DNA from 4 places in the Exiguobacterium sp. SH31 genome. Region 3 is predicted to be linked to each of the others. Evidence: riboswitches for the same ligand, from Rfam matches in the RefSeq annotation. Region 3 holds a riboswitch; each other region holds the start of a gene.
The links. A riboswitch is a leader RNA that binds a small molecule or an ion and turns the genes downstream of it on or off. The one in region 3 is predicted to bind S-adenosylmethionine.
Positions count from the first base shown of each region.

Region 1: linked by a shared signal. The riboswitch ahead of A6395_RS06805 (2,3-diketo-5-methylthiopentyl-1-phosphate enolase) and the one ahead of msrA (peptide-methionine (S)-S-oxide reductase MsrA) in region 3 are both predicted to bind S-adenosylmethionine.
Region 2: linked by a shared signal. The riboswitch ahead of A6395_RS03745 (methionine ABC transporter ATP-binding protein) and the one ahead of msrA (peptide-methionine (S)-S-oxide reductase MsrA) in region 3 are both predicted to bind S-adenosylmethionine.
Region 4: linked by a shared signal. The riboswitch ahead of A6395_RS01240 (MetQ/NlpA family ABC transporter substrate-binding protein) and the one ahead of msrA (peptide-methionine (S)-S-oxide reductase MsrA) in region 3 are both predicted to bind S-adenosylmethionine.

Region 1 is NZ_LYTG01000041.1:46,749-54,656, forward strand. It holds gene A6395_RS06765 (threonine aldolase family protein) at 1-222, opposite strand, end outside; gene A6395_RS06770 (zinc-binding dehydrogenase) at 272-1,252, opposite strand; gene A6395_RS06775 (VOC family protein) at 1,255-1,635, opposite strand; gene A6395_RS06780 (winged helix-turn-helix transcriptional regulator) at 1,753-2,058, shown strand; gene A6395_RS06785 (VOC family protein) at 2,087-2,467, opposite strand; gene A6395_RS06790 (GNAT family N-acetyltransferase) at 2,547-3,029, shown strand; gene mtnA (S-methyl-5-thioribose-1-phosphate isomerase) at 3,138-4,172, opposite strand; gene mtnK (S-methyl-5-thioribose kinase) at 4,169-5,323, opposite strand; SAM riboswitch class I at 5,405-5,507, opposite strand; SAM riboswitch class I at 5,713-5,815, shown strand; gene A6395_RS06805 (2,3-diketo-5-methylthiopentyl-1-phosphate enolase) at 5,887-7,041, shown strand; gene A6395_RS06810 (2-hydroxy-3-keto-5-methylthiopentenyl-1-phosphate phosphatase) at 7,038-7,688, shown strand; gene A6395_RS06815 (methylthioribulose 1-phosphate dehydratase) at 7,685-7,908, shown strand, end outside.
Region 2 is NZ_LYTG01000028.1:83-7,990, reverse strand. It holds gene A6395_RS03775 (RNA-guided endonuclease InsQ/TnpB family protein) at 1-987, opposite strand, end outside; gene tnpA (IS200/IS605 family transposase) at 992-1,390, opposite strand; gene A6395_RS03770 (hypothetical protein) at 1,644-2,372, shown strand; gene A6395_RS03765 (arsenate reductase family protein) at 2,418-2,771, shown strand; gene gcvH (glycine cleavage system protein GcvH) at 2,820-3,203, shown strand; gene A6395_RS03755 (PTS sugar transporter subunit IIC) at 3,248-4,303, opposite strand; gene A6395_RS03750 (thioredoxin family protein) at 4,494-4,751, shown strand; SAM riboswitch class I at 5,204-5,309, shown strand; gene A6395_RS03745 (methionine ABC transporter ATP-binding protein) at 5,388-6,416, shown strand; gene A6395_RS03740 (methionine ABC transporter permease) at 6,406-7,068, shown strand; gene A6395_RS03735 (MetQ/NlpA family ABC transporter substrate-binding protein) at 7,098-7,908, shown strand, end outside.
Region 3 is NZ_LYTG01000010.1:2,881-10,788, forward strand. It holds gene A6395_RS01500 (amidase family protein) at 1-1,213, opposite strand, end outside; gene A6395_RS16060 (hypothetical protein) at 1,334-1,495, shown strand; SAM riboswitch class I at 1,540-1,639, shown strand; gene msrA (peptide-methionine (S)-S-oxide reductase MsrA) at 1,703-2,227, shown strand; gene A6395_RS01510 (hypothetical protein) at 2,675-3,286, shown strand; gene A6395_RS15940 (hypothetical protein) at 3,549-3,689, shown strand; gene A6395_RS01515 (GRP family sugar transporter) at 3,923-4,786, opposite strand; tRNA gene A6395_RS01520 (tRNA-Ala) at 4,931-5,003, shown strand; gene A6395_RS01525 (four-helix bundle copper-binding protein) at 5,119-5,451, shown strand; gene A6395_RS01530 (3'-5' exonuclease) at 5,519-6,085, shown strand; gene A6395_RS01535 (bifunctional glycosyltransferase family 2/GtrA family protein) at 6,113-7,174, opposite strand; gene A6395_RS01540 (sodium:calcium antiporter) at 7,285-7,908, opposite strand, start outside.
Region 4 is NZ_LYTG01000007.1:5,981-13,888, reverse strand. It holds gene A6395_RS01250 (aminotransferase class I/II-fold pyridoxal phosphate-dependent enzyme) at 1-871, shown strand, start outside; gene A6395_RS01245 (iron-containing alcohol dehydrogenase family protein) at 868-1,884, shown strand; SAM riboswitch class I at 1,926-2,029, shown strand; gene A6395_RS01240 (MetQ/NlpA family ABC transporter substrate-binding protein) at 2,107-2,928, shown strand; gene A6395_RS01235 (methionine ABC transporter ATP-binding protein) at 2,938-3,972, shown strand; gene A6395_RS01230 (methionine ABC transporter permease) at 3,944-4,606, shown strand; gene A6395_RS01225 (Spx/MgsR family RNA polymerase-binding regulatory protein) at 4,637-5,032, opposite strand; gene A6395_RS01220 (DUF302 domain-containing protein) at 5,207-5,590, shown strand; gene A6395_RS01215 (hypothetical protein) at 5,695-6,996, shown strand; gene A6395_RS01210 (hypothetical protein) at 7,006-7,884, shown strand; gene A6395_RS15845 (hypothetical protein) at 7,784-7,908, shown strand, end outside.

The DNA.
Region 1 (7,908 bases), on a different contig from region 3:
CTGTTGTGCCATCGTGCCGCTCGGAAAGAAGACAGCGGCTTCCGTCCCGAGCCGCGTGGCGAGCTTTTGTTCAAATTGTTCGATGACCTCGCCCGTCCCATAATGGTCGCTCGTTTGCTCCGGGTCGGCTTGCTCAAACGCGCGCTGTAAGACGCCGACGTTCCGTTTCCCGTGCCCGCTCAGTTGATGCGTCGTCTGTTGATACGATGTCCGTAAATCCATGTCATCCCCTCCAAAAGAAGCCCCCTGTCACGAGACAAGAGGCCAAGATTTAGTCGCGTACGCGGACGATCAACTTGCCTCGTACTTTCCGCGTCTGAAGCTGTTCGAGTCCGTCTTTCAAGCGGTCGAACGGCAATACGTCGGTGACGAGGTCGTTCAGTTCACCCGTTTCGAGCAGTTTCATCAACTCCTCGGCCATATACGCCAAGTTGCGAATCGCGCGCTCGTCTTCGCTCGCATGGGCCGCACCGAGGGCGACTTCATGGATCGATGGTGACAGCGTGAACCCTTTCATGTTCGACATATCAGGCGGACCGGCAATATGAGTGAGCTGTCCGCTGAACGCGAGGCGATCGAGATCGGCTGTTGCCACGTCACGGCCGACCGTGTTCAAAATCAGATCGACACCACGGCCGTCCGTCAGTTCCATGATGCGTTCGGTCACGTCCTCGACGTTGTAGTCGATTGCGACGTCGGCACCGAGTGATGTGACCCAATCAAAGTTTTCCGGCGACGCCGTCGTGAATACTTTGAGCCCAAGCTTTTTCGCGAGCTGAATCGCGTAGCCGCCGACCCCGCCCGCTCCGGCGTGGACGAGAATCGTCTCTTTGTCGCGCGTGTTCAGCTTCTGCATGACCGCTTCATACGCCGTCATGCCGGCACAAAGGATGGCTGCTGCCGCTTCGTCGCTCACGTCTTGCGGTACGACGGCACAAGCACGCGCGTCGACGATAGCGTACTCGGCGAAACCTCCGTTGTTCGCAAGACTCGTATGGACGGCGACGCGGGAGCCGGTGATGATGTTCGCGATGCTCGAGCCGACTTCGACGACTTCGCCGACGAGGTCGACGCCGAGGATGTGCGGGTATGCCCAGTTCGGGTTGCCGTTCGTGCCGACTTTATAGTCGACCGGGTTCAAGGCGACCGCTTCGACTTTGATGAGCAGTTCGCCCGCTCCCGGGGTCGGTCGTTCGATGTCCCCGAGGTTCATATTTTCTAAGCCAGGTTGTTCAAGTAGCCATGCTTTCATGATTAGTATGCTCCTTCCGAATATGTCAGTTCATACGAATGCGAGTAGATCTCGACGAGCCCTTCGATGTCTGGGTCTTGGACGCAATAGTGGAAGATGCCTGTTTTCCAAAACTCAAAATTATTCTCCGGTTTCTCGTTGTTCGGGAACTCGAACAGCTCGATGCCGATTTTGTCACCGGTCGACATGTGGGCGATGCGGAACTTGCCCCAGCCCGGGCCGAACACTTCGGTGCACATGACGCCGATCGGTGAGTCATCCTCAACGACGTCCGACGGTTTCATGATCGTATACCAGCCCATCACGTCTTCATAAAACTTCACTGCTTCCGTCACACTGGGGACTGATAGCCCGATATGTGAGAATGTACGTGGATAAGTCAAATTGATCCGCTCCTTTTTGGTTGCTCATTTGGGTCGATAACGATAAGATACCTTCATCGTAGCAAGAAAAAAAGTACGCACATTGAAGTAACTACCCGAAAGCGAGGCGAACTGAACATGACGACCCCGTTCCCCGTCAACAAGGCGCTCGACATCATCGGCGGTAAATGGCGTCCACAAGTGTACTGCACGCTCGAGACCGGCCCGCGCCGCTTCTCGGAGATTCAGCGCGCCATCCCCGATGTCAGCCGCAAAGTGTTGACCGACCAACTGCGCGAACTCGAACAGCTCGGCATGGTCCGACGCGACGACTATTCGACCGACAAACAGCTCCACGTCGAATACTCCCTCACCGAGGAGGCGTTTAGCCTGCAACCAGCGATGAAGGCGCTCTGCTCTTGGGGCGAAACCCGAGACGAATAAGCCCTCGCCAAGTCCGGCGAGGGTTTTGTCATGACGCGAATAGACTGATGAGGTTCCCGTCTGGGTCGACGACGATGGCGTAACGTTGTCCCCAAAACGCGTCCCACGGCTCACGATGAATCACGTATCCTTGTTTGAAGATAGCTTCAAACAGTGTATCGAGCGCTTCACGGCTGTCGCACAGGAAAGCGAGCTCGACCCGATGCCCCGATGCCGGTTTCCATTCCCCATACACCGACTCCGCGACCTCGACTGTGTCAAAGGCGAGCCGGACGCCGCCTTCGTCAACTTCAACGTGCGCTTCCCCGTTCATTGATACTGGAATCGACAGGCCGAGCAGCCGATAGAAGTCGAGCGCGCGCTTCATATCCTCGACGACGATGCCGACCATATCTAGTTTGATTCCCATGTGGTCACCTCACTTCTTGAATTGATGGTACTATCGAAAGTGTAGCACCTATCTATCCTTTTGAAACGAGGAAATCACTATGACGTATAAGTTCGCTTTGATGACACAAGCGCAGGCAGAAACGATTGCTTTCACCTGGCATTACGATGGAGAGTATGCTTTTTACGATATGGAGGCTGACGAAGACGACTTGGCCGAGTTTTTAGACACCGAACAACGAGGGCAATCGGTATTCGCCATCACGAACGATGGCGAACTGGTCGGTTTCGTTAGCGTGCATCAAACAGACGCCGATACGATTGACCTCGGTTTAGGCATGAAGCCAGGTCTGACCGGAAACGGGACCGGACGAGCGTTCGTCACCTCGATTCTTGCTTTCGTCGAAGCCAAGTTCGACCCAAATCGTATCACCTTGTCGGTTGCCACGTTCAACGGGCGGGCGATTCGCGTGTATGAAGCTTGCGGGTTTCGACAAGTGGCTTCATTTCAACAAGACACGAACGGGAGTACGTTCGACTTCATCGCATTAGAACGCAAAAAGCGCCCTCAGGATAGATTCTGAGGGCGCTTTTGCTGCCCGGTGCCTTTGTCGACTAAGTAAATCTGGCCATTCCCGTCTCATACCAAGACGGTCACACTTCATCGTTCGGGCAAGCACGGAGCTGCTGTTTCACACGTGAACCGTTCCCCCTACATGGTGTGTGATCGCTGCTTCATTCGGCTCGAACACGCCCGCTTCGGTGATGAGTCCGGTGATCAGTTCAGGCGGTGTGACGTCAAACGCCGGGTTAAAGACGGTGATCCCGACCGGCGCCGTCGGTTGTCCGCCGATATGGGTCACTTCTAGCGCGCTCCGCTCCTCGATTTGAATCACATCGTCCGCCGTCAAATCGAACGTCGAATGCGGGGCCGCGACGTAAAACGGGATCCCGTAATGTTTAGCCAGGACGGCGAGCTGAAGCGTGCCGATCTTATTGGCGACGTGACCCGTCCGTGTGATGCGGTCAGCGCCGACGATGATGGCGTCGACCCCTTTCGCCTGAATCGTCCAAGCGGCCATATTGTCGGTGATGAGCGTGACATCGATGTCGGCCTGGTCGAGCTCCCAGACGGTCAGGCGTGCCCCTTGGAGGAGCGGCCGCGTCTCACAAGCGAAGACGTTAAACGCGATACCTCGCTCTTTCCCGACGTAAAACGGAGCGAGCGCAGTCCCGTAACGCGACGTCGCGATCGCCCCGGCGTTACAGATTGTTAAGACGTTCCCCCCTGCTGGCAGCACCGTGAGCGCATGCTCCCCGATGGCCCGATACGTGTCGACGTCTCGCTCGAACAGCGCGATGGCCCGATGTTTGATGTCGGTCGCGATCCTTTCAAAGTCGACGCCGACGTTCAGCCCGAGAAGTGACTCGATCACGTTTTGCAGATTGACCGCCGTCGGTCGCGTCGCGATCAATCGACGGCCGACGAGGTCGAGCCGGCGTGTGAAGTCCGGGTCATCCTGGAGGCGGACCGCTTCTTTCGCGAGCACGAATGCGCCGAAATAGGCGATGGCCGGCGCGCCTCGGACTTGTAACGTCTCGATGGCGTGCTCCGCCTGTTCGAGCGTCGCGATCGTCACGTACCGCTCCTCATGCGGCAGTAACGTTTGGTCTAAAATGACGAGCTCGTCCCGGGACGGTTCGAAGCGAATGTTTTGGACTGTCATACGCGTACCCCCGCTAACAGCGTCACTAATTCATCGATTGTCCGGACATCGTGGCGCTGTTTAATGAGCGTCGTGCCGAGCGTGAGCGCTTCCCGTTTCCGCTCGAGCCGGACCGTTTCCGGTAACGTCTCGAGGTCATTGACTCCGGCGAGACCGATGGTGCGGCGAATCAGTTCGCATCCGGCGTAGCCAATCGTGTCACTAAAGATGGTTTGAAGTAGTTCATCGACGAACCCGTCCGTGTTGAACGGTTCGACCGCCGTCTCAAACTTCGTCCGGAACGTCTTCTCAAACGTCTCCCATACCGTCAATACGTCGGTGAACCGCTCGAACCGTTTGAGTGGGTCATGGAACGTCGATAGCGTCAAATGGGCGACGATTTGCCCGATGTCAAAGCCGAACGGTCCGTAAAAAGCGAACTCTGGATCGATGACTTTCGTCTCTTGTTGCGTCGCGAAGATGCTGCCTGTATGTAAGTCCCCGTGCAAGAGCGCGTCGTGTTTCGTGACGAAACCGACTTTCAGTTTCGTGACCTCCACTTTCAATTTCTGGTCACGCCAAAGCGCTTCGACGTCCTGACGGAGCGCGGTTTCGATGTTGTTCGATTCGGCATCTTTGTACGGATCGATGAAGATCAGTTTTTCAGTGATGTCGCACAGTTCCGGGTTGTAATAATCCCGTTCTTTCCGCTTCTTCTCAATCGGGCCGGCCGCATAGTCTGACGTCTCAAACAACGTCTGTCCTAAAAACTCACCGATGTGACGGGCGAGTTCAGGATACGTTTTCCCTTCCAAATAGCCCGTCCGGACGATATCAAAGTCAGACAAGTCTTCTAAAATCGTGTAGGCGAGCGTCCGGTCACTGCCGAGAACGACCGGGACGAAACGCGGGACGACACTGGCGAATTCGCGCAACGCGAGCTGCTCGATCCACGCCCGTTCAAGTGTGAGCGGCCAACTCTCGCCGACGACTTTCGCATACGGTAGCGCCTGCTTGACGATGAGGCTCGTTTCGCCTTGACGGATGCGGAAGACGAGGTTCAAGTTGCCGTCCCCGATCTCCTCACAATGCGCGATGCCCCCATCTTCGAGTAACCCTAACGTTCTGACGTGCTCGACGACTGTCTGTTCTGTAAATGGTTGATAAGCCATGTCTGTTTCCCCTTTCGGTATATTCCCCACAAAAAAAGCCCCTTTCTCCGCGAGAAAGAGGCACAGCCGTAACGGTTGTTCCTCTCATCTGTCAGACGTATGTCTGGTGGATGTAGCACCGTGCCTACTGGTCGGTTGCTGCGGCGTCATCGGGCCAATTCCCTCTGCCAACTCGCGATAAGAGTGTCGTATTCGATTGTGTGAACTTGTTGTGATGAATATTACGGACTCGACCCCACCTTTGTCAACGGCAATTTGCTGGAGCAACGGTCACTTTTTTTATGCATATATGGTAACAACGAACTCAAACTTTTTTTCTCAAAAAAAGGAATTGACGAACCGGATATTGTGTGACAAAATTCAATTAAATTTCACAACTTCAAAATACATTCTTATCAAGAGCAGACGGAGGGGACAAGCCCGATGATGTCGCAGCAACCGACCCGATTGGGCACGGTGCTAATTCTTGCAGCGTAAGCTGAGAGATAAGAGTTCATTTTTTTATGATGACCTCTTGCCTCGGCATGGGGTCATTTTTTGTTTGACCGGAAGGAGGAACGAACATGAGTATTACTGCCACATATGAAATCAGCCGGACGGACCGCGTCGCGACTGTCGCCGAGAAAATCGCCCTCGAACTGACTGTCGGCACGTGGACGGAACTGCCTCACCTAGAGCAAGAACAATTAAAGGCGTATCGGGGCGAGGTCGTCTCAACGACGCATACGGAAACGACGAGCCGCTTCACAATCCGTTATCCGCTCCATAACGTCACGCCCGACTTCTCATCCATCTTGACGACGACGTTCGGGAAATTATCGCTCGATGACTCGGTACGCTTGATCGACTTAACGTTACCCGAAACGCTTGCATCTGAATTCCCTGGAGCAAAGTTCGGTGTTCAAGGCGTTCGTGAGTTGCTCGACGTACATGATCGCCCGCTCGTCATGAGCATCTTTAAAGGGATCATCGGCCGTGATTTACGCTTCTTAGAACAGCAACTTCGAGACCAGCTCGCCGGCGGCATCGACATCGTCAAAGATGATGAAATCCTATACGACAACCCGCTCACTCCGTCGCTTGAACGAGCTAAAATCGGAGCGGCCGTCATCCAAGAACAGTTCGAAACGACCGGGAAACGTTCGCTCTATGCCATCACGCTCAGCGGCCCGGTGTTCGGGCTGCGTGACCAAGCGCTCCGCTTGATCGAGGCGGGCGCGACGGCACTGTTGTTCAACGTCTATACATACGGGCTCGACACACTCCGCGAACTCGCAAGCGATCCAACAATTAACGTCCCGATTTTGGCGCACCCGGCGTTCGCCGGCGCCTTGACCAGCTCGATCAGCCACTCGCTCTTGCTCGGAAAATTGATCCGCCTCGCGGGGGCCGACTTGACGCTGTTCCCGTCCCCATACGGTTCACTTGCGACACCGCCTGATGAGGCGTTCGCGATTCGGGATGGCAGTGCTCGGCCGCACTGGACGAAGCCGATTCTACCGGTCCCGTCGGCCGGCATCCATCCGGGGCTCATCCCGGACATCATCCGTGATTTCGGCACAGACGTCGTCATCAACGCCGGTGGCGGCATCCACGGTCACCCAGACGGCGCGGCTGCCGGGGCCCGGGCGTTCCGACAAGCGATTGAGCAAGTATTAGGCGTGGCGAGCCAGACGAACGAGCTCGAGTCCGCGCTAAAGGCGTGGTCAAAACAATGACGATTCACATCTTGTGTGACTTCGATGGGACGATCACGGCCGAGGACAACATCATCGCTTTGATGCGGGCGTTCGCACCGCCCGAATGGCACGCGCTCAAAGACGACGTGCTCGCTCAAGACATCTCGATCCGCTCCGGGGTCGGACAGATGTTCCAGCTGTTGCCGAGCGCTGACGCTTCGGCGTACCGTGACTACTTGCTGGACCGCATCACCTTGCGCCCAGGGTTCTCGACGTTTTTGGCAGAAGTCCGGCAACAAGTTTGGAAGTTCGACGTCGTCAGCGGCGGCATGGACTTTTTCGTGCACCCGATCTTGCAAGACCACGTCGCACCGGACCACATCTACTGTAACGTCGCCGACTTCTCGGACGAGACGGTACGCGTCGACTGGCCCTACGCCTGTGACGCGCATTGCACGAATGATTGTGGTTGCTGCAAACCGACAATCGCCCGGACGATCGTCGATCCCGTTGATCGCTTGATCGTCATCGGTGACTCGGTGACCGACTTCGAGATCGCCAAACGGGCCGATTTCGTCTACGCCCGTGGGCAACTCATCACGCTCTGTGAAGCAGAAGGCATCGCCTACGCCCCGTTCGAGACGTTCGACGACATCACCCATCACATGAAGGAGGTGTACGTATGAGCGTGACTGCACGTTGGCTTGAACTCGCCGACATTAAAGACGAACTCGCCGCGCGCGACTGGTTCCCAGGAACGAGTGGCAATTTGGCGATTCGTGTCTCCGACGACCCGCTGACTTTCCTCGTCACGGCGAGCGGACGCGATAAACGAAAACGGACCGCGGACGATTTCGTCCTCGTCGACGCGGCCGGCAGGTTGCTTGGCGAACAAACTGGTAAACC
Region 2 (7,908 bases), on a different contig from region 3:
ACAGGAATATGTTCGGTCTTTCGCTTTAATTTTTGCTCCACAAGAAGGGCATGTCTGGGAGGTGTAGGCCGGATTGACAGATTCGACCTTGATGCCTTCGAGCTTTGCCTTGTACGTGATGAATAGTGCCAAGCGATAGAACGACCAGGTGTGCAGGTTCTTGTTGTGTTTACGGCTTGTTCTTGCCGTCTGTCGGATGTTCGCCAATCTTTCGAGGCGGATGACAGAAATCTTGTTCTCTTTCGCGAAGTCGACGATCTCACGGCTCACCTTGTGATCTTTGTCTTTCATCCAGCGCTGTTCTTTGTTGTTCAGCTTCTTGATCGCATCCAGTTTCTTCTGTTGACCGAGCTCTTTCCGTTTCGCACGAAACTTGCGCTTCATATACTTGTTCTCACGCCCGTTCCCGAAGAACCGCGCCTTGTCACGATCTGTCGATGCGACGGCGGGGACTTTCAGGCCGAGGTCGACCCCGAGCACGTTGGTGCCCCCCTTCTCCGTCGTGGGGATCGTGACGGCGATCTGGGCGATCCACTTGTTCGACTTCTTGATGATGCGGAGCGTCCCGAGCTTGTTGGCGAGGAGCGTGGCGTTCCGGTTGTCCGGGTCGACCATCTCGGCGCGGATCGCCGTCTTCTTGACGTTGCCGTCGATCATGATTGGAAGAGAGATCGACTCGAAGTCGAACGAGTAGTTTTGGTTGTTCCAGGTGCAGTACGGCTTCTTGAGGACAGGGACGACCTGGAAGCCCTTCTTCTTCGCCTTTTTGAACATGCTCTTCGCATCCTGGATGGCCTGATTCTTGACGGCGCTCGGCAGATCGGAACTCACGTTTTTGCTCGTCAGCTTTAAGTTTTCTCGAGCCTGCACCATGTCCGAGACGAGCTGGTTCGTCGTGCCGATGTAGGTGCGCATCATCCGCTCTAAGATCGATTGTTGCTCTTTTGTCGGATGAAGTTTGATGTTCACCGTCAATGTCTGCGACACGGTGTCACCTCCTTGTCTTTTGTTCCTCGACATAACGCTTGATGGTCTCGCTGGAAACATTTCCGGCCGTCGAGACGAAGAAGGATCTCGTCCAAAGGCTTGTGAGATGTGTGAGATGGGGAAATTCCTCTCGTAGTCGCTTCGACGAGACGCCTTTGATGCGCGCCATGATGTCAGACGGGCTGAGGGATGGCAACGCCGACAAGAATAGATGTGTGTGGTCCCGATCACACGCGATGGAGATGAGTCGAATGTCGAGCTCTTCGCAGACATCACGGACGATCTCTTTGAATCGTTGCTCGAACGTATCGTCATCAAATAGTTTTCGGCGATACCTCGGGCAGAACACGAAATGATAATGGATCATCGATACGGTGGTTTTGGTTCTTCTGTAGTTGTTCATACGTCCATTGTATCATTAGATTTATTAGAGTGATACATTTTATCGGGATAAGATGCTGCTTGTTGATTTCTGAAGTTCCGACTAACGGGACTCCGAAATCAAGCTCACGTTCATCCCACCACTAAAGGAGTGGGCTTTCTCGTTCGCAAATTCTGTAATAAAAATTTCTCGAACAGGGAGGGGTGGCCGGACGCGGTCAGCCCTTTCTTTTTCGTTTGATCAGAACGTACAATGAGGAAAAGGAGGAATGTTTATGAGACGAGATCAACTGTTGGAACGAATGGAACGAATCGGGCGTTTGGTCGCGAAACAAGAAGGGGCGCTGATGCTGCTCGCCCTCGGTTCGATTGGCCTCGAGACCGAGCGGCTCGACGACTACTCCGACCTCGATTTCTTTTTGATCGTCGAGGACGGACGAAAAACCCGCTTCATCGACAACTTGGACTGGCTCGAGGTTGAACCGATCGCTTACCAATTCCAAAACACGAAAGACGGCCACAAGATCATGTACGCGGACGGTATTTACGGGGAGTTCGCCGTGTTCGAACTGTTCGAGATGCCACACATTGCCTACACTCCGGGACGGATCGTCTGGAAGCGGGAGGAAGCGCTCGAATCGTTCGCGACGCCTAAGCTCGTCACGGACGTCCGAGACGCAGCGTATTGCTACGAAGAGGCGCTGACGAACCTGTACGTCGGTCTGCTCCGTGAACGACGCGGAGAGAAGCTCGCCGGCTTCGAACTCATCCAAGTCGCGGCCGTCAACAACGTGTTGAAAGCACATGGAGAGACGGGCGACCCGTTCAATCCGACGCGCCGGGTCGAGATACGGCACCCGGAGCTCGTCGCCGGGCTCAGCGAATGGCTTCCAGGTTACGGCAAGTCGGTCGAAGCGGCCGCGGCGATGCTGAGCTATATCGAAGCGCGTCACCCGGTCAACGCGACGCTGAAGCGAGAAATCGCACGCTTGCTCGAAGCGTGATTTGCGGGAATGGAGTATGCTACAGTAAAACAAGAGGTGATAAATATGGTGACACTATATGGCTATCCGCCATGCAGTACGTGTAAGAAGGCAGAGAAATGGTTGAAGGAGAACGACGTCGCGTATACATACGTTCATATCGTCGAGGCGACACCGTCAAAAGATGAACTCGCGTCGATCTGGCAACAGTCAGGGCTGCCGCTCAAAAAGTTTTTCAATACGAGCGGGCAAGTGTACCGCAACGAAGGCATTAAAGATAAGCTCCCGAATTTGTCAGAAGACGAACAAATCGAGCTTTTAGTCAGCAATGGTATGCTTTTAAAGCGTCCAATCGTCACGGACGGTCAAAAATCGACGGTCGGTTTTTCAGAAAAGTCATTTACAGACGTTTGGGGCTAAGTGCTATAATACACATGTGAGTCTAATTTATTTGAGGGGGAAGTCATGATGAGCAAAGTACCTGCAAATCTACGTTATTCAAAAGAACACGAATGGGTTGAAGTGAACGGAAGCGTTGCCCGCATCGGGATCACGGATTTCGCACAAAGCGAACTAGGGGACATCGTGTTTGTGGAACTTCCTGAAGTCGGCGGCACGATTTTGCTCGACGAGCCGTTCGGTTCGGTCGAATCGGTCAAGACGGTGTCTGAATTGTACGCACCGATCTCTGGGAAAATCACGGCGGTGAATGAATCACTCGCGGACTCGCCGGAACTTGTCAACGAAGCACCGTTCGAAGGCGCATGGATGATCGAAGTCGAGTTGAACGATTCAACGGACGTCGACAAACTCATGTCGGCAGAAGAATATGAAACGATGATTCAAGGCTAACAAAAATCCCGGTTTCTCTCTATGAGAAGCCGGGATTTTTTGATTTAGTCGAAGTCGAGGCGGTAATGTTCAGGCTGGATGAGTGATGTCCGGTTGAACAGCCGATAGAAGACAATCCCGAGCGTCACCGGAATGAGGCCGAACAAGACGATGACGAGCATGACGTTCCAGAGCGCGAATCCGCCTGGCATCAAGTGCAGGGCGTTGACAGGTCCAATCAGTCCAGAGACACCGAATCCGGCACTGATCGGTGTTCCTTCGATACGAAGGATACCGGCGAGCGCCCCGAGAATGGCCGCGTTCGCGAGCACAGGGAGCATCATGATCGGACGACGGACGAAGTTCGCCATTTGAATTTTCGGTGAGCCGAGGAAGTGAGCGAGCGACGTCCCGGTCGCGTTCATCTGCCACCCGGCGATAGCGAGACCAAAACCGGCTGCGACGACGCCGAGGTTAGCGGCCCCGGCGGCAACACCGGACAGACTGATCGCCGTCGCGATCCCGACCGTCGAGATCGGGGAGACGATGATGAGCGAGAACGCCATCGCGATCAACATGCCCATCACGATCGGTTGGAGTTCAGTCATCGTCATGATGACTGTGCCGATGTACGTCGTGATCTGTGAGATGTACGTGAGTAAGAACATGCCGATTCCGCCGGCGATGACGATGACCGTCATTGGTAAGACCAGGACGGTGTACGTCTTTAAGCGTGGCGATAGCTGCATGACCATATATGTCGCGAGGGCGGCGGTCACACCGGCCGTGATGACATCGCCGATTCCGGCCATGAGGAACGCGCCTTCCTCGATACGGATAGCGCCGCTCCCGACCTGGGTCGCGATACCGATCGTCCCGGCCTCGAGTGCCGAGCGTCCGAATTGCATCGCGACGGTGACACCGATGATGACCGGGAGTAGGCGCATCGCGATCGTCGTCGCGTCTAAGATGAACTGCAAAGACGGAAAATACGGTAAGATGGCTTTCGTTAATTCACCGAGCAATGCGCTCGGGATGAGGGCGATTAAAATAGCGAGACTGAGTCCGTTCAATACGTTCATCAAAAATTGTTTGCCTGTCAGTTTCGTTTGTTCCGTCATAAGTCGATTCACCTGTCCTTTTCTACGTATACGCTGTTATGTACGAAAGCGTTAAAGTTAATGACCATACTATGCCTCTTTTCGTGAAGCGTCAACAGGAAATGTTGAACGATTCAGAAAATTCGTGGGGTGAGCACAACTTTTGAACAGATCGGCTCACATTCATATACTTATAAAAGAGGTGAGAACAATGATTACAGACGGATTGTTATATATATACGCCCCGATGTGTGGAACATGCGCTGTGGCCGAGCGGATGCTCGCCGTCGTCGAAGCGGTCGACCCGACACTCGCGATTGACAAGCAGGACGCCAACTTTATCCCGCAAGAGTTAGAAGCGTATCAAGTCATGAGCGTCCCGGCGCTGTTAAAGCTTAAAGACGGCCAAGTCGAAGACCGATTATATGCGTTCCAAAACGTGCAGCACGTCCTATCTTTCGTTAAATGAGATAGGATGATTAGAATAATCAGAAAATTTTAAATAATCAGTTGACACAGAAAGTTCACGAATGGTATATTCATTACAACATCTTACTTGAACACAATATAGGACGAGATTCTCCAGCCATCAAGACGTTTTAGAACAGCCGGTGCATCACTTTACGCGACTTTTAGGTGGACCTTCCCTTCGATTGTCCCCCAAAAAAATCAAGCGCAGGGACACCTACCGCGTAACCGCATGGTACGTTCTAAGGCCGAGTGATGGATGGCTTGAATCCCCCATATAAGGATGAACACTCTGATCGGGCAAAAGAGTTTCATCTATGGGTTGTCCTTCCGTGACTCAAGGTGCTACGTTCTGTGTCATCCTCGGATGGCACCTTTTTTTGATTTTTCGCACAAAATAGTTTGACATGAAAATAATGTGTCGCTATTATAAAGCTAATCGAATAAACAACACTCTTATCAAGAGAGGCTGAGGGACTGGCCCTATGACGCCCAGCAACCGCGGAGCAATCCGAAATGGTGCTAATTCCAGCAAGGTGAGAACCTTGGAAGATGAGAGCAATCGTTGTCCGTACCGATAAAGTACGCACGTTTGCTCAAACGTGTGTACTTTTTTTGTTGTCAGGAGGGAAAGGTATTGATTCAATTACGTAATGTGGCCAAATGGTTCGACACGAAGAACGGTCGAGTCCAGGCGGTCGATGATGTGTCGCTCACAATCGAGAGCGGCGAAATTTTTGGAATAATCGGATATTCAGGGGCGGGGAAGTCGACGCTCATCCGTCTGCTCAACCGACTCGAGTCACCGTCAAGCGGTGAGATCGTCGTCGCAGGGAGCGAGCTGACGAAGCTCACTCCGAAAGAACTGCGCGGGGTGCGCAAAAACGTCTCGATGGTATTCCAACACTTCAACTTGTTATGGTCGCGCACTGTCGCTGAGAACATCAGCTTCCCGCTCGAACTGATCGGGGTACCGGCCAGTGAACGTAAACGCCGCGTCCAAGAGCTCGTCGATCTCGTCGGTCTCGCCGGACGTGAAGACAGCTATCCGTCGCAACTATCGGGCGGTCAAAAGCAGCGAGTCGGGATTGCCCGCGCGCTCGCTACAAATCCAGACGTGCTCCTCTGCGATGAAGCGACGAGCGCACTCGACCCGAAGACGACCGATTCGATTCTCGAGCTGCTCGTCAGCATCAATAAGAAGCTCGGACTGACGATCGTCCTCATCACCCATGAGATGCACGTCATCCAAAAAATCTGTCATCGCGTCGCCGTCATGGAGGCAGGGAAAGTCGTCGAGACCGGCCAAGTCGCGGACGTGTTCCAACATCCGGAACAGCCGATCACGAAAGAGTTCGTCAAACAGATCGGTGCCGTCGACGACATGTCGCTCACGTTCGAGCATTTGAAAGCACGTTATCCGAGTGGCCAAATCGTCAAACTTAAGTTCTTGAACGAGACGGCCGAACAGCCGATTTTATCGGAAGTGTTGAAACAGCACGACATCGGCTTCAACATCATCGGCGGTAACGTGACGCAGTCCCAAGTCGGCGCGCTCGGAACGCTATTCATCCAATTGATCGGAGAGCCGGCTGAAGTCGAGCGGGCCATCGCCTCAATCCGATCGCAGGCAGTGGAAGTGGAGGTAGAAAGCGATGTTTCCTAATGTAGATTGGCAAGTCATGCTCGAACAGACGTGGGAGACGCTCTATATGACGCTCGTCGCAGGAGCCGCGACATTCGTCATCGGTCTCGCCCTCGGCATGCTCTTATATGTCACGAACGAACCGCTCATGATGAAGAATCGTCCGATTTACACGATCATCAGCGCGGTCGTCAACGTGTTCCGCTCGATCCCGTTCATTATTTTAATCATCTTGCTCATTCCGTTCACGCTCCTTCTCGTCGGAACGATGCTCGGCTCGACGGCGGCGCTCCCGGCGCTCATCATCGGTGCGGCCCCGTTTTATGCACGTATGGTCGAGCTCGCACTCCGCGAAGTCGATCGCGGTGTCATCGAGGCGGCCGAGTCGATGGGCGCGACGAAATGGCAGATCGTCTATAAAGTGTTGTTCCCGGAGGCACTCCCGGCCATCGTGTCAGGCATCACGGTGACGATCGTCGCCATCGTCGGTTACACGGCCATGGCCGGAGTCGTCGGGGGTGGTGGTCTCGGGAACTTGGCGTTCCTCGAAGGGTTCCAGCGTTCACAAAGCGACGTCACGTTCGTCGCGACCGTATTGATCTTAGTCATCGTCTTCGTCGTTCAGTTCATCGGCGATCGACTCGTCTCAAAAATCGATAAGCGATCAGCTTAATCAAATACAACCATATGGAGGGTTTTATAATGAAATCATGGAAAACAGTACTCGGATTGACAGCAGCATCAGCACTCACAATTCTCGCGGCATGTGGCGGAGGGGACTCAGAATCAGGCTCGGGCGACGATAAAACGCTCATCATCGGCGCGTCGAACGTACCACACGCCGAGATTTTAGAGCACGTCCAAGACGAATATGAAGAAAAAGGCTACACGCTTGAAATCAAGAAGTTCCAAGACTACGTGCTCCCGAACAAGACGCTCGCAGCTGGCGAACTCGACGCGAACTACTTCCAACACGAGCCGTACCTCGAGTCACAAATGGCTGAGAACAAAGACTATAAATTCGCTTCAGCCGGCGGCGTCCACATCGAGCCGATCGGTGTCTACTCACAAGACTACAAATCACTCGATGAGCTTCCAGACGGCGCTGAAATCATCATGAGCTCGTCGGTCGCTGACCACGGACGAATCTTGACGATGCTTCAAACAGAAGGCTTGCTCACGCTCGCTGACGGCAAGACGACAGACGCGACAGTCGCTGACATCGTCGACAACCCGAAAAACTTGGAGTTCAAGACGGACGTCGAAGCGGCACTTCTCCCACAAGCGTTCAACAACGGTGAAGGCGATGCCGTCCTCATCAACACGAACTACGCGATCGATGCCGGACTCAACCCGCTCGAAGACGCAATCGCTCTTGAAGGCGAAGATTCACCGTACGTCAACTTGATCGTCACGCGTGAAGGCGACGAAGACGATGAGCGCGTCAAGGCACTCCTTGAAGTATTGACATCAGAAGAGACACAACAGTGGATCTTGGATGAGTACAAAGGTG
Region 3 (7,908 bases):
CGTGTGGCAACGCCAGGGCGTGAAGCGTTTGTTCCATCAATAAACGATCGAGGCCGTCCGTTTTCGCTTGCCGGACGTCGGCTAAGCGTCGCTCGAGGTAGCTCGACTCGGTCAAACGCCCTGATAACTGATTCGCTTTCTCGAACGTAACTTGTCCGTGCGGGATCGTTTCCGGGTGAAGCTTGTTCCAGTCCATCAAGTCCTTGAGCGTTTCATACGGGAGCGCTGTCGTCGCCAAATACGCCTCGATCCCGAGCTTGAACTCATGGTAGAGGACGTCGCCTTGGTCAAGTCCGTCGTTTGACGGCAGGTCGACTTCGACGAGCTCGACCCCGCTCGCTTTGAGTAACGCCAGCGCCGCTTGATAGAGCGTCTGTTCTTCATCCGACAGTTCAGCCTTCACGAAACCGACACGCATGCCGACGGCTTGACGTTCGTCGAGACACGTCCGGTACGGTGGACCGGCCGGTAGATGTGTCGTCGCCGGGTCCGAATCGTCTTCCCCGCACATCGCTTCTAGTGCGAGCACCGCGTCGCGGAGCGTCCGCGCCATCGGACCGGCCGTATCTTGCGACCGCGAAATCGGGATGATCCCACTCCGGCTGATAAGCCCGACCGTCGGTTTGATACCGACGATGCCGTTATGGACGCTCGGGTGGATGATCGACCCGCTCGTCTCGCTGCCGACGGCGAGCACCGTCAAGTTCGCCGCAACGGCCGCCGCCGAGCCAGAGCTCGAACCGCCGACGTCGAGATTGTCACCATACGGATTGAGCGTCTGTCCACCGACCCCGCTCCATCCGTTCGGCATGTCCTCCGTCAAAAAATTGGCCCATTCCGATAAATTGGCTTTGCCGAGAAGGACCGCCCCGTGCTCACGGAGGCGACGGACGAGTTCAGCGTCACGACCCGCAAAGTGATGCTCGAGCGCCACGGCGCCGGCAGTAGTCCTCATGAGTCCCGCCGTCTCGATGTTGTCCTTGAGTAAAACGGGAATACCGAGGAGTGGCAGCCGGTCTCCGCGTCGGTAGGCACGGTCCGCCGCCTCAGCCTCGAACAACGCGTCCGGGTTCACTTGGATGACCGCTTTCAGTTTATCGTTCAAGCTAGCGATTCGTGTCAAATAGTAGGCCGTCACGTCCCGGGCCGTGAACGTCCCTTCTTTATAGCCGCGCTGTGCGGTCTCGATGTCTAGTTCAAATAAGTCTTGCATCTAGTTCCCTCCTTATAGGCAATGTTATTCGGTATTCGCTGAATGCATCGAATCCCCTTCTTTTTATCGCCATTGGATGTGCAACTTGATACACTAGAAGAAACGTTATTGGAGGTAGCCATGTCCCGCTCTTACATCCTTGTTTTACTGTCCGTGTTCGCCCTGTTCTTTCTACAATTGTTCGGGGATGATTTGCCGTGGGCATTCCCTGCGTCCATCGCCCTCATTATCTTGATTGTTGGTGCCACGCTATTTCAACTTCGGCGCACACCAAATCGTTGACGTTTAAACGAGACAGATGATATGATGCTGTCACCAACTACATATCGATATCTTGAGTGAACGAGAGACCTGGCTCTATGACTTCACAGCAACCTGCTTCGGCAAGGTGCTACTTCCAGCAAGGCATCGCCTTGGACGATATGACAAAACGCTCATGTCGATGACATGGGCGCTTTTTTTGGGAAATTGATCGAGGGGGACTTATGAATGGAAAAAGCAACATTTGCAGGCGGCTGTTTTTGGTGCATGGTGACACCGTTCGAGGAACAGCCAGGCATCGAAGGAATCGTATCCGGTTATACCGGGGGACATGTCGACAACCCGACGTATGAACAAGTGAAAACCGGCACGAGCGGGCATTACGAGGTCGTCGAGATCACGTTCGATCCGGCTCAGTTCGCGTATGAGCGTCTGCTCGAACTGTATTGGATTCAGACGGACCCGACCGACGACGGCGGCCAGTTCCAAGACCGCGGGCAACAATATGCGCCAGCCATCTTCTATCATACGGAAGAACAACGCGTGAAAGCAGAACAGAGCCGCGACGCGCTCGCCGCGAGCGGAAAGTTCAAACAACCGATCGTGACGAAAATCTTACCAGCCGACGTGTTTTATCCGGCCGAAGACTATCATCAGGACTACCATAAGAAGAACCCGAAACACTACAAGGAAGATCGGGCTATTTCAGGACGTGATGAATTTATTGATGTAGCGTGGGCGGAAAAAGCTTAAACAGTATAATTGAAAATGTAAAGACGCGGCCAGTTTGATATGGTCGCGTCTTTACATTTATTCCAGCTTTAACAAGTGATAATGAATTACTTGATCTTGATTCGGAACTTTATCTAGAAGAAAATGAGTTTGGTATTTCATCGAGAAACTCTAATCTTCCGCGGGGCATAAGAAAATCACTTATTCAAAGAATTACAGAAGAATTGTTTCATAACCTCTCTTGCTCAAGTTATAATAACGAACGCATCTGATATTAACAACCAAATTAGACGACCAGTTAAAGCTGGTAACAAATATAGTCGTGTCACTTATACAACCCGAATTAATGGTATGGAATATAAGGTCGGAATACGCTTTTATCGTGATAAATCGAAGAATCCAAGGGTTGATCAATTCTTCCCGACAGAACAGTATTGGTATTTAAAATAATATTATTTGGGAGGATTTATGTACGGTCTAATCGTTACTTTTGCAGAAATCCGGTTCTCAGCTTATGGATCTACTGATGAGTTCTTAATTAGTGAAGCAGCAAAGCAATTGGGCTTATCCGTAAATGACTTTATTGAGGATACCTCAATCGTTGGTAAATTACATTATATTGTGCATTACGATAATGGATCAGAACAACGAGTCACGCTACCAAAAGATGAAGTACACTGGGAATGGGGATACGTCTTCGAAAATTTCATTTATACATGGAAGATGATTTATGAGTGGTTATACAAAAAAGAAATTGGAGACGGCACACCTTTTAAAATCTACGCTTCTTTGTACGAGGCTTATGCTGACTTACTAACACCAGAAGACTATCAAGAATTTATTGCGTTATCTGAAGAAGAAGTGATCAAATTGTATGGGTCCCCGTGGGAAATAGTAGATGATATTGCAAAAAATGAAGAACAAATGGCGTTATATTTAAACAACGACTCTGTGAATTCTAAAAAAATCATGTTGACCCAAGACATATACTTTGATCATCTTTTAGAAAAATGGATAGATATCGAAGGTTCTATAGAAGTTTTTAGACAATTATATTTACAGCAACAAAATAATCCGTAACATAAAGGGACTAAGAGAGAGTCGATTTTTGACTCCTCTTAGTCCCTTTATGTATAAATTATTTATCGAGTATGGAAAACTTGTTCCTCCATATGCGATATCTAGCACGAGTGTAACCATCAAAACACTTATATCTAAAAACCGACGCACATCAATGAACATTTTTTCCGAAACAACACCAGGGCTTATGTGAATTAAACCGAGATGTTGCTTGCTTGGATACAAAGTATCGTTAGGCTACCAACAGGAGAGGATGATTCAGGTGGATAATTTTCAACTGGATCAACAGACGATGGACGAGATGACGGAGGTATTGCTTCGACGCCTTCCTGACCAGCTTCAAGAAGAGTTTGACGATTTAAAACTTGTGAGCATGGACATTGGATTGTCAACACTTAATTAGAAAGTTTCGAAGAGGTATCTTTGTTTGTACTCCCTCGGCGTTAGGTAGCTGTGAACGCTAGAATAAAATTGATAGTTTTTGCTCGATACGATTTTACACTATTGCCGAAAAATCAGAACAGAACTCCGATTCTTCATTTTTCCAATCATTATAGATAAAAGTCAGTATTCCTGTTCAACTAAAAAAAGAACCAAGTCGCATCAAGCAACCTGGCCCATCCTTAAAAAAATCATTCAGCTCTTCGCAAGCCCTAACATGAATCCAGCGACCACGATCAGACCGATCCCCATGAAGACGAAGACGCGTTCTTTCGACGTCTTTTCTTCTTTTAACAAGTAAATGCCACCGAGCGTTGCGACGACGACGTTCAATTGGGACAGTGCGAACGACGTCGCGATGCCGACTTCTCCGCTCGAGACGAACAATCCGAAGTTCCCGATCCCCCAGGCAAGCCCGGCGAAGATGTTCTTGAACGTTTTCGGATCAAACTTTTTCACATCTTTTTCACGAAGACTGAACAAGAGCGCGGCGATGAACATCCCGAGTGACTGCGGTAGGATGGCGGTGATGCCATCCACTTCAAAGTAGTTGGTCAGGACAGCATACGTCACGTAACCGATGCTCGAAACGAGGAGCACGAGTAGCCCTTTTTTCAAAGCACTACTGCTATCGGATTCTTTATGTTGTTGATATGACGTCATGACGGCCCCGATGATGATCAAGACGAGGGCCGAGAAGCCGAGCCATAGCTCGGTCGATGTCTTCCAGTCCCCAAGGACGATGACCCCGAACAGTGATGTCCCGACAAGCTGCATCCCTGTACTGATCGGCATCGCTTTCGAGACGCTTAAAATTTGGAACGACTGGAACTGAAGGTATTGTCCAAGCGCCCAGAACACACCTGATATGAAACCAGTCACGATCGCGAGCGTCGTGAACTCTGGCTTGAAGACGAGCGCGATGACAACCGCCATCACCATCGCGCCAATCGTCGTGCCGATCAATTGTTGAATCGGCTTGCCGCCGACAATAGATACGATCAGCGGGATACTCCCCCACATGAGGGCAGGCAGTAGCGCCAACAAAATCATCTCCATACGTTGCACCTGCTTTCTTAATATAACATCCTATCTATTTTTCCCAGCTCTAACGTCCATTAAACTTCAAAAAAATGATTTTCAAAGTTCTTTCGTTTTTCTTATTGCCAAATCATTTATTAGAATGATATAATAATTTCCAACGGGGCATTAGCTCAGCTGGGAGAGCGCCACGCTGGCAGCGTGGAGGTCAGCGGTTCGAGCCCGCTATGCTCCATTCCTTAAGTCGGTCCACTGATGTGGGCCGGCTTTTTTGTGTCCCCGCCTCGGTTTAAGTCGACACGAACCGGGTAATGATTGTAAGACATCATTTATCTTAAGGGGGACTTCCAATGAACCGAACCTCTGTCGAAGAGACGATTTTGGCCGTGATCGATTGTATCCGGGCGAGCAACCATTGCTTCTCGAAATGTTTACAAGAAGAAGACCTGCTGATGGTCTCGGAATGTATCCGGTTGACGAAAGAATGTGCCGAAGTCGCCACACTCACCTTGAACGCGCTCGAAACCGACTCGGCGTTCACAAGACCGATCGCGGCGCTCTGCGCGCAAGTGTGTGATACGTGTGCCGTCGAATGCGGGCGTCACTTGTACGACCATTGCCAACGTTGCTCTGAGGCTTGCTTGCGCTGCGCCGAGGCGTGTCGGCATCTCTCGGCCGCATGATCGCTTTACCGTCTAACCTTGTGTTAGACTTTTTTTGTACAGATTTTTAACGAAGAGAGGAACTTTTATGCCACATTCTATTCTAGCAATCGACGTCGAGACGGCCAATCGCGACAGTCGGAGCATCTGCTCTGTCGGTTGGAGTCTACTGACAGACGGTGAAGTCGTCGAGACGAACCAATTGCTCGTCAATCCTGAGGAAGACTTTGACCAAGGCAATATTCGCGTCCACGGAATTCGCCCAAGCGACGTCTGGGATGCCCCGACATTGCCCGAAGTGCTCGAACAGCTCTATCCGACATTGAACGCCGTCGACGTCGTCATAGCCCATAACGCCGCGTTTGACATGGGTGCGCTCCGTAAGGCGATCGCCAAGTACGACTTGTTCACTTTCCCGACGATTGAATACGGCTGCACCGTCAAGTTGTCCCGCAAGCTCTACCCGGGGCTACCGAACCATAAGTTGAACACGATGGCCGAGCATTTGAACGTCCCGTTCATCCACCACGATGCCGCCGAGGACGCCCGCGTCTGCGCCCTGCTCATACGCGACATGATGATCAAGACCGGGATCGCCGACGTGCGCGAGTTGCACCGCTACACGTCAGTCAAACTCGGAACGCTCGCTTATTGACGAAAGGCCCGACAGCTGTCGGGCCTTTTAGCGTTTGAAGATCCATCTTTTTTGGACGTAGTAACTCAATACGAACAATACACTGTCGACGGCGACCTTGAGGATGACCTCACCGTCCCGGAACAGCAGGAACAACACGTAGACGAGACTCGCCGACAGCGCCATCTGTACAGCGACCAGCCCAAAGTATTTCAACATCGAGCGCTTCGCTGTCGATTTGAAGACGACTTTCCGATTGACGTAATAGTTGAATAATGAGGACACGACACGCGCCAAAATCGTCGCCACGATGACATGGACTGTTTCGAACCATGGATTCAATAAGAAGATCAACAACGCGTAGACGCCGATGTCCATTAAGAATGAAGCGACTGATGATAAGGAATAGGCCAAAAACATGCGATAAATGAGAATCGAATCGATGACTGGACGAAAATGTGAGGACGCGTTCTCGTCAACGTATACCGTTTCGATCGGTGTTTGATGGATCGGTACTTGCAATCGTTTCGTGAACGTCAACATGTTCATCTCGAACTCATAGCGGTTGCCCGGAATATCGATCAGTTGCTTGACATAGCGGAGCGGAATCGCCCGCAGTCCGGTCTGTGTGTCGTTCAGACGGAGACCGCTGCCGAGCAACATGACAAATCTCGTCATTTGATTGCCGAACCGGCTCCGGAACGGAATCGCAGGAGACGAGAAATCACGACAGCCCATGATCAGATGATGCGGCCACTTCACCCCTTCATCGTACAGGTTACGGACGTCCGCCGGCAGATGTTGTCCGTCCGCATCGACGGTGATCACGCCGGTCGTCTCAGGGTACGCATCGACGATGTGACGGAGCCCGGTCTTTAGCGCTGCGCCTTTACCCGCATTTTGTTCATGCTCGAGCACAGTCGAAACTTCCGGCTTTACGTCATCGAACACAGCACGGCACGTATCGGCACTGCCGTCGTTCACGACGATGACATGGACGAACCCTTTGTCCTTCAACTCCCGGACCAGCGTGACGAGCGCCTGATCAGGGTTATAGGCCGGTATTAATACGACATAGTCGTCTAAACGTTCCACGGCATGCACTTGCATCGTCACCCCTCCTTCCCTCCTCTTATACCCCAGTCAGACGAAAGTGATACCGGGACAAGAAAAAAACGTGATGGCGTTATGCCATCACGTCAAATTGACGAGTTGATGATTCATCCGGTAAAGATGAGATATGAAGAAACGGCGTAGACGAACACGACGAGAATCGAAGGAATGGCGTATCTGACTTTCGATGTCACTTCTTTGCGAAGCACGCTGTACATGACCAAAATCGATAGGATCGTGATCCCGATCGCCGTGACCAAGTGCGATGCCGACACATCCGCTAAAATCGACCCGTTCTGATAAAATACGTCCGACATCGCGATGATGAGCATGTTGAAGATGTTGCTCCCTAAGATCGAGCCGAACGCCAAGTTGACGTTACCGAGTTTCAAAGCGACGAATACCGCGACCGCTTCAGGCAGCGACGTCGACGCCGCAATCAAGAAACTACCGACGAAGCTTGAGCCGAGTCCCGTGACGACAGCAATCTGGTCACCCGTGATCGACAGCGCCGTCCCGGCAGCCATGATGACGAGTGCCGCGATAACGAACCCGACGCCGGCTTGTTTCACTGAAATCGTATCCGTGACACTCGCACCGACTTCTTGCTCGACTTCTCGTTCGGCCGTCGGCTCTTGGGGGCGCTTCCCGATATAATAAATCCCAATCGCATACAAGACGGCAATTAATATCGCGTCAATGCCAATTCCTAGTACTGTATAATCAATCCG
Region 4 (7,908 bases), on a different contig from region 3:
CAGCAAGTCGGGACTCATCACGCTCCCGCAATGTGTTCTCGAACCAGGTGACGGCATGTTGCTACCGAACCCGGGCTATCCGGACTACATCTCGGGGGCACGTCTCGCCGGAGCGGTCGTCCACGACCTCGTCCTCCGGGAAGAGAACGGCTATCTTCCTGATTACGAGACGCTCGATCCGCAGGGGGCGCGACTCATGTATTTGAACTACCCGAGCAATCCGACCGGCGCCGTCGCGTCGCCCGCGTTCTTTGACGACACGGTCCGGTTCGCGAATAAGCATGACCTCATGGTCGTCCACGACTTCGCCTACGGCAGCATCGGTTTCGACGGTCACGTCCCGCCGAGCTTCCTGCAGGCGCCGGGTGCGAAAGACATCGGCATCGAGGTGTATACGATGTCGAAGGCGTTCAACATGTCCGGCTGGCGGGTCGCTTTCGCCGTCGGCAACCGCGACATCATCGAGGCGATCAACACGTACCAGGACCACGTCCATGTGAGCGTGTTCTCGGCCATCCAAGAGGCGGCCATCGCCGCGCTCGAGTCACCGCGTTCGCTCCGGGACGACTTGTCACGGTTGTATGAGGCCCGCCGCGACCGGCTCGTCGACGGGTTACGTCAGGCCGGATGGGACATCACGGCCCCGAGTGGCTCGTTCTTCGTCTGGGCGAAAGTGCCGGACGGGGACGCCAAATCGTTCTCCCATAAGCTGCTCCACGAGGCAGGGGTCGCCGTGACGCCGGGCTATTTCTTCGGCTCAGAAGGCGAGCGGTACGTCCGGTTCGGGCTCGTCTCCGCCGAGCCGAAGATCGACGAGGCCGTCGAGCGGATCGAGAAACTGTTTGCGACGTATGAAGAGGTCCGGGCATGATCCGCCAAGCCGTGCTCGAGTACGACCATGCGGATGACGCGCTCGAGCGGCTCGATGAATTGATCGATGGCCGTCGTGCTCACGTGCTGCGCGGACAGAACGGTTTTGACGTCGTCAAGCGCGTCCTGCCAGCGATCACTGCCTATCCGACATCGCTGTTCGGCGGCGAATGCACGGACGCTGAGGTCGAACGGCTCCGTTTGAAAAATGTGGACGTCCTCATTGCCATCGGTGGGGGTAAGCTCGTCGACACGGCGAAACTCGTCGCTTACCGGCAAGGTGTCCCGCTGATCGTCATCCCGACGCTCGCCTCGAACTGTGCCGCCTTCACGCCGCTCAGCGTCATCTATGACGAGCAAGGGGCATACGTCCGCTACGACGTGTTCCGCGTCGTCATCGAGCGGGTCATCGTCGACGCAAGGGTCGTGACCGACTCGCCGTACGACTACTTCCGGGCTGGCGTCATCGACACGGTCGCCAAGTTTTACGAGGCCCGCTATTTGAGCGGCGACAGTTCGCCTGACGCCGGCGTCAACACCGGTCTCGCCTTGGCCGAGCAATGCGGCCGGCTCGTCGAACTCGACTTGAGTGAGTCCAGTTTCACCGCGTATGGGCCAGAGACCCGGTTCGCGGTCGATCACATCCTCGCCGTCGGCGGCGCCGTCGGTGGTTTCGGGGACGCCGGGACACGCGTTGCCGTCGCCCACGCCGTTCACAACGCGCTCAGCCGCTTCGAGTCGACCCACCCGTTCTTACATGGCGACAAGGTCGGATTCGGCCTCCTTGTCCAAGAACGGTTGCGTGGCTCGTCTGACGCCCCATATTTAGAGGCGTGGCTCGCCAGGATCGGCGCGCCGACGTCACTTGAGACGCTCGGACTCGTGCCGGCCGACATACCGCAACTGGTCGACGCGGTCCGGGTCGAGACCGAGTTGCAACGTTCACCCGTAACGCTCGATATTGACTATTTGAAAATAATTTTTGAAAATTTAGTATTTTCTGTTTACAAATAAAAGAATTAAAAGTAAGATGATAACAATTAAATAAGACCGATAGCTTATCAAGAGTGGTGGAGGGACTGGCCCTATGAAACCCGGCAACCAGATCGTAATGATCATGGTGCTAATTCCAACAGACGAAACGTCTGGGAGATGAGCGTGTCCGACTGTCTTTGACTTGTCGTGCCCGCCACTCTTTATGAGTAGCGGGCTTTTATTTTGGAGGAGGAATCATTCATGAACATCAAACAGAAAACAGTACTCGCAGGAACATCTCTACTCGCGGCCATCGCCTTGTCGGCGTGCGGCCAATCGGACGCGAGCGAATCGCTCAGCACAGAAGCCCTCACGATCGGCGTGACGGGTGGGCCGCACCAGCAGATCGCCGAGAAAGTAAAAGAACTCGCGGCCGAGGATGGCCTCGAGCTCGACATCAAGGTGTTCAACGACTACAACACGCCGAACACCGCACTCGACGAAGGCAGTCTCGACGTGAACAGTTACCAGACGCTGTCGTTCCTCGAGCTGCAGAAGGCGGACAAAGGCTATAAGATCGACGACGTGTTCAAGACGGTCGCTTTCCCGATGGGGCTCTATTCGGACAAGCTGACGGACATCAAGGAGTTGAAGGAGGGCGATAAAGTCGCCGTCCCGAACGACCCGGCGAACGAACTTCGGGCGCTGCGCCTGTATGAGACGGCCGGACTCATCACCTTGAAAGAAGGATTGACGGACAAGGCGACGAAACGTGACATCGCCGAGAACCCGCTCAACCTCGAATTCATCGAGCTCGAGGCGTCACAGCTCCCGACCCAGCTCCCGGAAGTCGCGCTCGCGGCCATCAACACGAACTTCGCGATGGGTGCCGGCCTATCGATCAATGAGGACGCGTTGTTCCATGAAGACACGGTCGACAACCCGTACCCGAACTACGTCGTCGTCCGTACCGACAACAAAGACGATGAAGTCGTCGAGACACTCAAATCTTACTACCACTCGGACGAGGTCCGGACGTTCATCGAAGAGACGTTCGACGGCTCGATCGTCCCGGCGTTTTAAGGAGGCACTATGATCGCACTCAAACAGATCTCAAAAACGTTCACGGTGAACAAAGGGACCGTCACGGCACTCGACGACGTCTCGCTGACGATTGAAAAAGGTGAGATCTTCGGCATCATCGGACGGAGCGGCGCCGGCAAGAGCACGCTAATCCGCATGATCAATCTGCTCGAACGGCCGACGTCAGGTCAAGTCGAGATCGAGGGACAAGACATCACGACGCTCGACAAAAAAGGGTTATCAAAGCTCCGTCACCGCATCGGGATGATCTTCCAGCACTATAACCTGCTGAAGACGGCGACCGTCGAAGACAACGTCGCCATCCCGCTCCGCCTAGAAGGACTCGATAAACGCTCGATCAGCGAGCGGGTCGACAAGTATCTCAATATCGTCGGACTGACCGATCACCGTAAACATTACCCGGAGCAACTCTCCGGCGGCCAGAAACAGCGCGTCGCCATCGCCCGGGCCTTGGCGCACGAGCCGGACATCCTGCTCAGTGACGAGGCGACGAGCGCGCTCGACCCGGAGACGACCGAGTCGATCCTCGATCTGTTGCTCGAGATCAACCGCGAGCTCGGTCTGACGATTTTCTTGATCACCCATGAGATGGAAGTCATCGAGCGCATCTGTGACCGGGTCGCCGTCATCGACGCCGGCAAGATCGTCGAAGAAGGCGACGTCCTCGACGTCTTCTCGGACCCGCAGCATCCGACGACGCGCCGCTTCTTGAAAGCGAACCTCGACGTCCCGAAAGAAGTCGTCGACGTGTTGAGCTCGCACGGGACGCTCGTCAACTTGTCGTTCATCGGTCACCAGACCGAACAGGCCGTCCTCGCCGAGCTGACGAAACGGTTCGGCCTGCTGCCGAACATCATCGGGGGCGGGATCAAAAAGCTGAAAGGCGGTCTCGTCGGCAACTTGCTCGTCCATCTCGACGGGGACCGGGCACAGACCGACCAAGCCGTCCGCTACCTTGAAGCGAGCGGCGTCAAAGTAAAGGAGGTGACGAACCATGCTGCAGTTTTGGGAAAATTGGGGTGACTTGATTTGGACGGGCACGATCCAGACGCTGACGATGACCGGCATCGCGCTCGTCATCTCGACACTGATCGGCTTGCCGCTCGGGACGCTCCTCGTCTTGACGCGGCCGAATGGACGGCTCGCGAACCGTTACTTTTACGGGGCATTGTCGAGCGTGATCAACGTCGTCCGCTCGATCCCGTTCATCATTCTGCTATTCTTCATCTTGCCGTTCACCCGTTTCATCATGGGGACGACGATCGGCGTCCAAGGCGTGCTGTTGCCGCTCATCGTCTTCACGGCGCCATACATCGCCCGTTTGATGGAGTCGGCACTGCTCGAAGTCGATCGCGGCGTCGTCGAGGCGTACGAGGCGATGGGCATCTCGACGCGTAAGATCATCTGGTACGTATTGATCCGTGAGGCGCGGTCGTCGATCGTGCTCGGTCTGACGATCGCGACGATCGGTCTGATCGGTGCGACGGCGATGGCGGGTCTCGTCGGTGCGGGCGGACTCGGAGATATCGCCTATCAGTACGGGCATCTCCGGTTCGAGCCGGAAGTCATGTACGTGACGATCTTCGTCTTGATCCTGCTCGTGCAGTCGATCCAATCGTTCGGCAACCGCTTGGCGGCCCGGCTAAAGAAAGCCTGACAAAAGAGCGTCGCAAAATTTGCGGCGCTCTTACTGTTTGTCTAATAGTCGTTTCAAGTCGGCGATCCGGTTATGCCGGGGGATGAACGTCCGGATCTCTTTCTCGCTGAACCCGATCTGGATCCGGTTGTCATCGACGACGATCGGACTCTTCAAGATCTGCGGATGCGTCGCGACAAAACTGTACAGTTCGCGGAGCGACATCTCGTCGAGCTGGTCGGCCGCTTGTTTGTAGACACTTTTTTGGACAGACAAGAGATCGGTCGTCCCGTTTTCGGTGAGCCGGAGCATCTCCTTGAACTCGGTGAACGACATTCCTTGGTCGGTCAATTTCTTCTCGATGAACGGGATATTCTGTTCGCGTAACCAATCGAGCGTCTTGCGGGAAGAACTGCAGCTTGTATGCGTGAATACGGTGACCGTCACGACAACCACTTCTCCTTTTCCTAAGGTTGGATTACTTTATTGTCTCTCGATTATACGGGTTCGGCGTAGAATATGTTTCAAATCACATATACTTTTTTCGAAATCGTCGGAACGATTCGTTTCAAGCGAGTTCGGGTACATGACGAGAGAGACAACAAACAAGGAGGGGCTTACATGTTTGATTATACGGTGAAGACGGATCAGTCGGTCGAAGCAGTGGTCGAGAAGTTGAAAGCGACGCTCAAGGACGAAGCGTTCGGCGTGCTGTGGGATTTCGACTTGAGTGATACGCTCAAAGAGAAAGGTGAAGCCATCGACGGGGACTATCGTATCCTCGAAGTGTGCAACCCGAAAGAGGCCAAGAAAGTCATCACGGCGCACCGTGAGGGCGGCTACTTCCTGCCGTGCAAGCTCGCCGTCTTCACGAAAGACGGGGCGACCCACGTCGGCATGCCGAAACCGACGAAACTGATCGAATTGATCGAGGACGAGTCGCTCCAGTCCATCGCACTGGATGTCGAGACGAGACTGACACGCGCCATCGATAACAGCATCTAATCGATTCATCGCACCCGTCCAATTTCATGGGCGGGTTTTTCATACCCTCTCCAAAGTAATATAATGGTAAAATTGGAGATAATAAAATTCAAGGGGCGGATAATTTGAAAAAGTTAGTCGGTTTACTTGTAATATCCACGAGCTTGTTGGCCGGGTGTGGTGAAGAGAAACAAGACGTCGTGAACTTGTCGTATGTCGACGCCCATTGGACCGTCAGCAAATACTCACTAGAACAACCAGTGGTGCTCGAATCGGCCGGTGAGACGCTCGCGGCCTGCACTGGGGACTTGACGACCGAGTTGAAGGGCGACCTGACTGTGTTCGATACGGTCGTGGCGAGCCGCCATCCGATGACGGACACGGGTTGGGAATATGGATTTAAAGCCGTGACATACATACAAGGGGACGAAAATTATGCGATGTGTCGGGATATGGCCTCACCACATTATTCAGTGGAAATGGTCGATGCATTCCCGGAGTTCGTCGATTTGACTGCGGGTCATTCGATTCGGCACTATCCGTCTGTCCGTCCAGCAGACGAAGCCGCTCGCCTCGCCGTGCAAAATGCTGATGAATTGACAGAGGCCGGGAATGAAATCGAGCCGTTTCCCGATACGGTCATGGCGTTTTCTCCTGCGATCCACGGAGAGATCGAATTGACCGTCGGGGATCGGCCGAGCCAATTCCCTTTGTTCGCGTTCGAACCGATGATGGCGGATGTAGAAGATGTCAAATTAGCCATTGGCTATGATTCGCGTGACGCCAAACCATACGTGTTATTACTACTTGCTGACCTTTACGTTTCGGTCAGTCCGTTACATACAATCAATGATCCAACGAAAGAAGAACCGACGTATGACGACCTCGTCGTCAAGAGACTCCCGCTTGACACGGAACTCGTGCCGAATAAGACCTATCCGTTATATGAGTTCAGTTACACCCGCGACGGAGAAGCGGTGACCGAGACAGCAAGCATCACATATCGTGCCGCAAAGCTGTTGTCCACTGATGAACGAAAGACGCTCGAGACACATCCTAACGAGGAGTATATGCCGATTGTGACCGGGCCGCTCGTGTATCTCCATCAGGAACCGTTTGACAACGAATCGACAGTATCCTATCCCGCTGTGTTGCGTGCGGCCGGCAACGAGATGGATGATCTGATTCAAGCAATCGATTCCGCCGAGCCGACGAAACGTGTAGGCGATCAGGGCGACTATCCGCTTCTAACGATCGTCGACGGGCTCAAAGGTCAGGAATTCAAGGTGACTTATAAACAGCGATCGAAGAAACTGGATATCTACGTGACGGACCAATCTACTGAGGAAACGTATAAACTGACGAGCGAAGGGGCGGAGACGTTCTTGTCCTACTTCCCCGACTTGAAGAAGAAACCGAAGAATTGAGGTGAACTGATGAAAAAGTTCGGATTAGGAATCTGTCTATCGCTATTCGTTTTGGCTGCAGGATGTGCCCGGGACCAAGAAGTAGTCCGATATGATGTTGTCGAGGCCCATTGGACGGCAGAGCACATCACACATGACCTTGAAGTGCAGGCAATCAAGGCCAAGGACATGTTGACCTATTGTGAACAAGGCGAGTTACTCAACGATATCGAAGAGGACCATCTATCCTTGCTTGGCGTGACGTTTGCAAGCCGAATGCCTTTCACTGAGCCCGATACTGAAACATACGCCTTCAATGAGACATCGTTCGTCGAAGGTGATGCCGTTTACGCGCTGTGTAAGTCGGACCACGTTGAGGGATATCGGGCGGTCAAGCTGGATGCAAGACCGGAGTTTTTGAAAGACGAGACCGCACGCGAGATCTCGTTGCTACCTAGCGTAGTAAGCGGGACAGAAGAAATTCGGGAAAGGTTATCACGGGAAGAAGCGATCCATCCTTACGGGCAAGACCTCACCATTCGTCCATTCTTGGATAGTCTTTATACGATCTTGCCCGGTTTCAACGGGTCCATTGAGTTTGGAATCGGGGACGACGGGGTCTTCACACCGTATTTAGATTTTGCTCCTTACGTGGTCATGGAGGACACTCATGTGGCGCTAGGATATGGCACGAAGACGAAGACACCATACATGTTAATGTCGGATGACGGGATTCACTATGGACAGTATTCGTTGAACGATGGCGAATTACTGGACGGAGTCGACAACTTAAATGTCCGGACGCTTCTTGCAGGCGGTACGCTCGAACCGCTCGAACCGTTTCAAACCGAATCCATTCATCACGGAGCCGACCGATACCGATGCCGTCTCGATCGGTTATGTCCATAAATACCCGTACCATCCCAGTGTCCC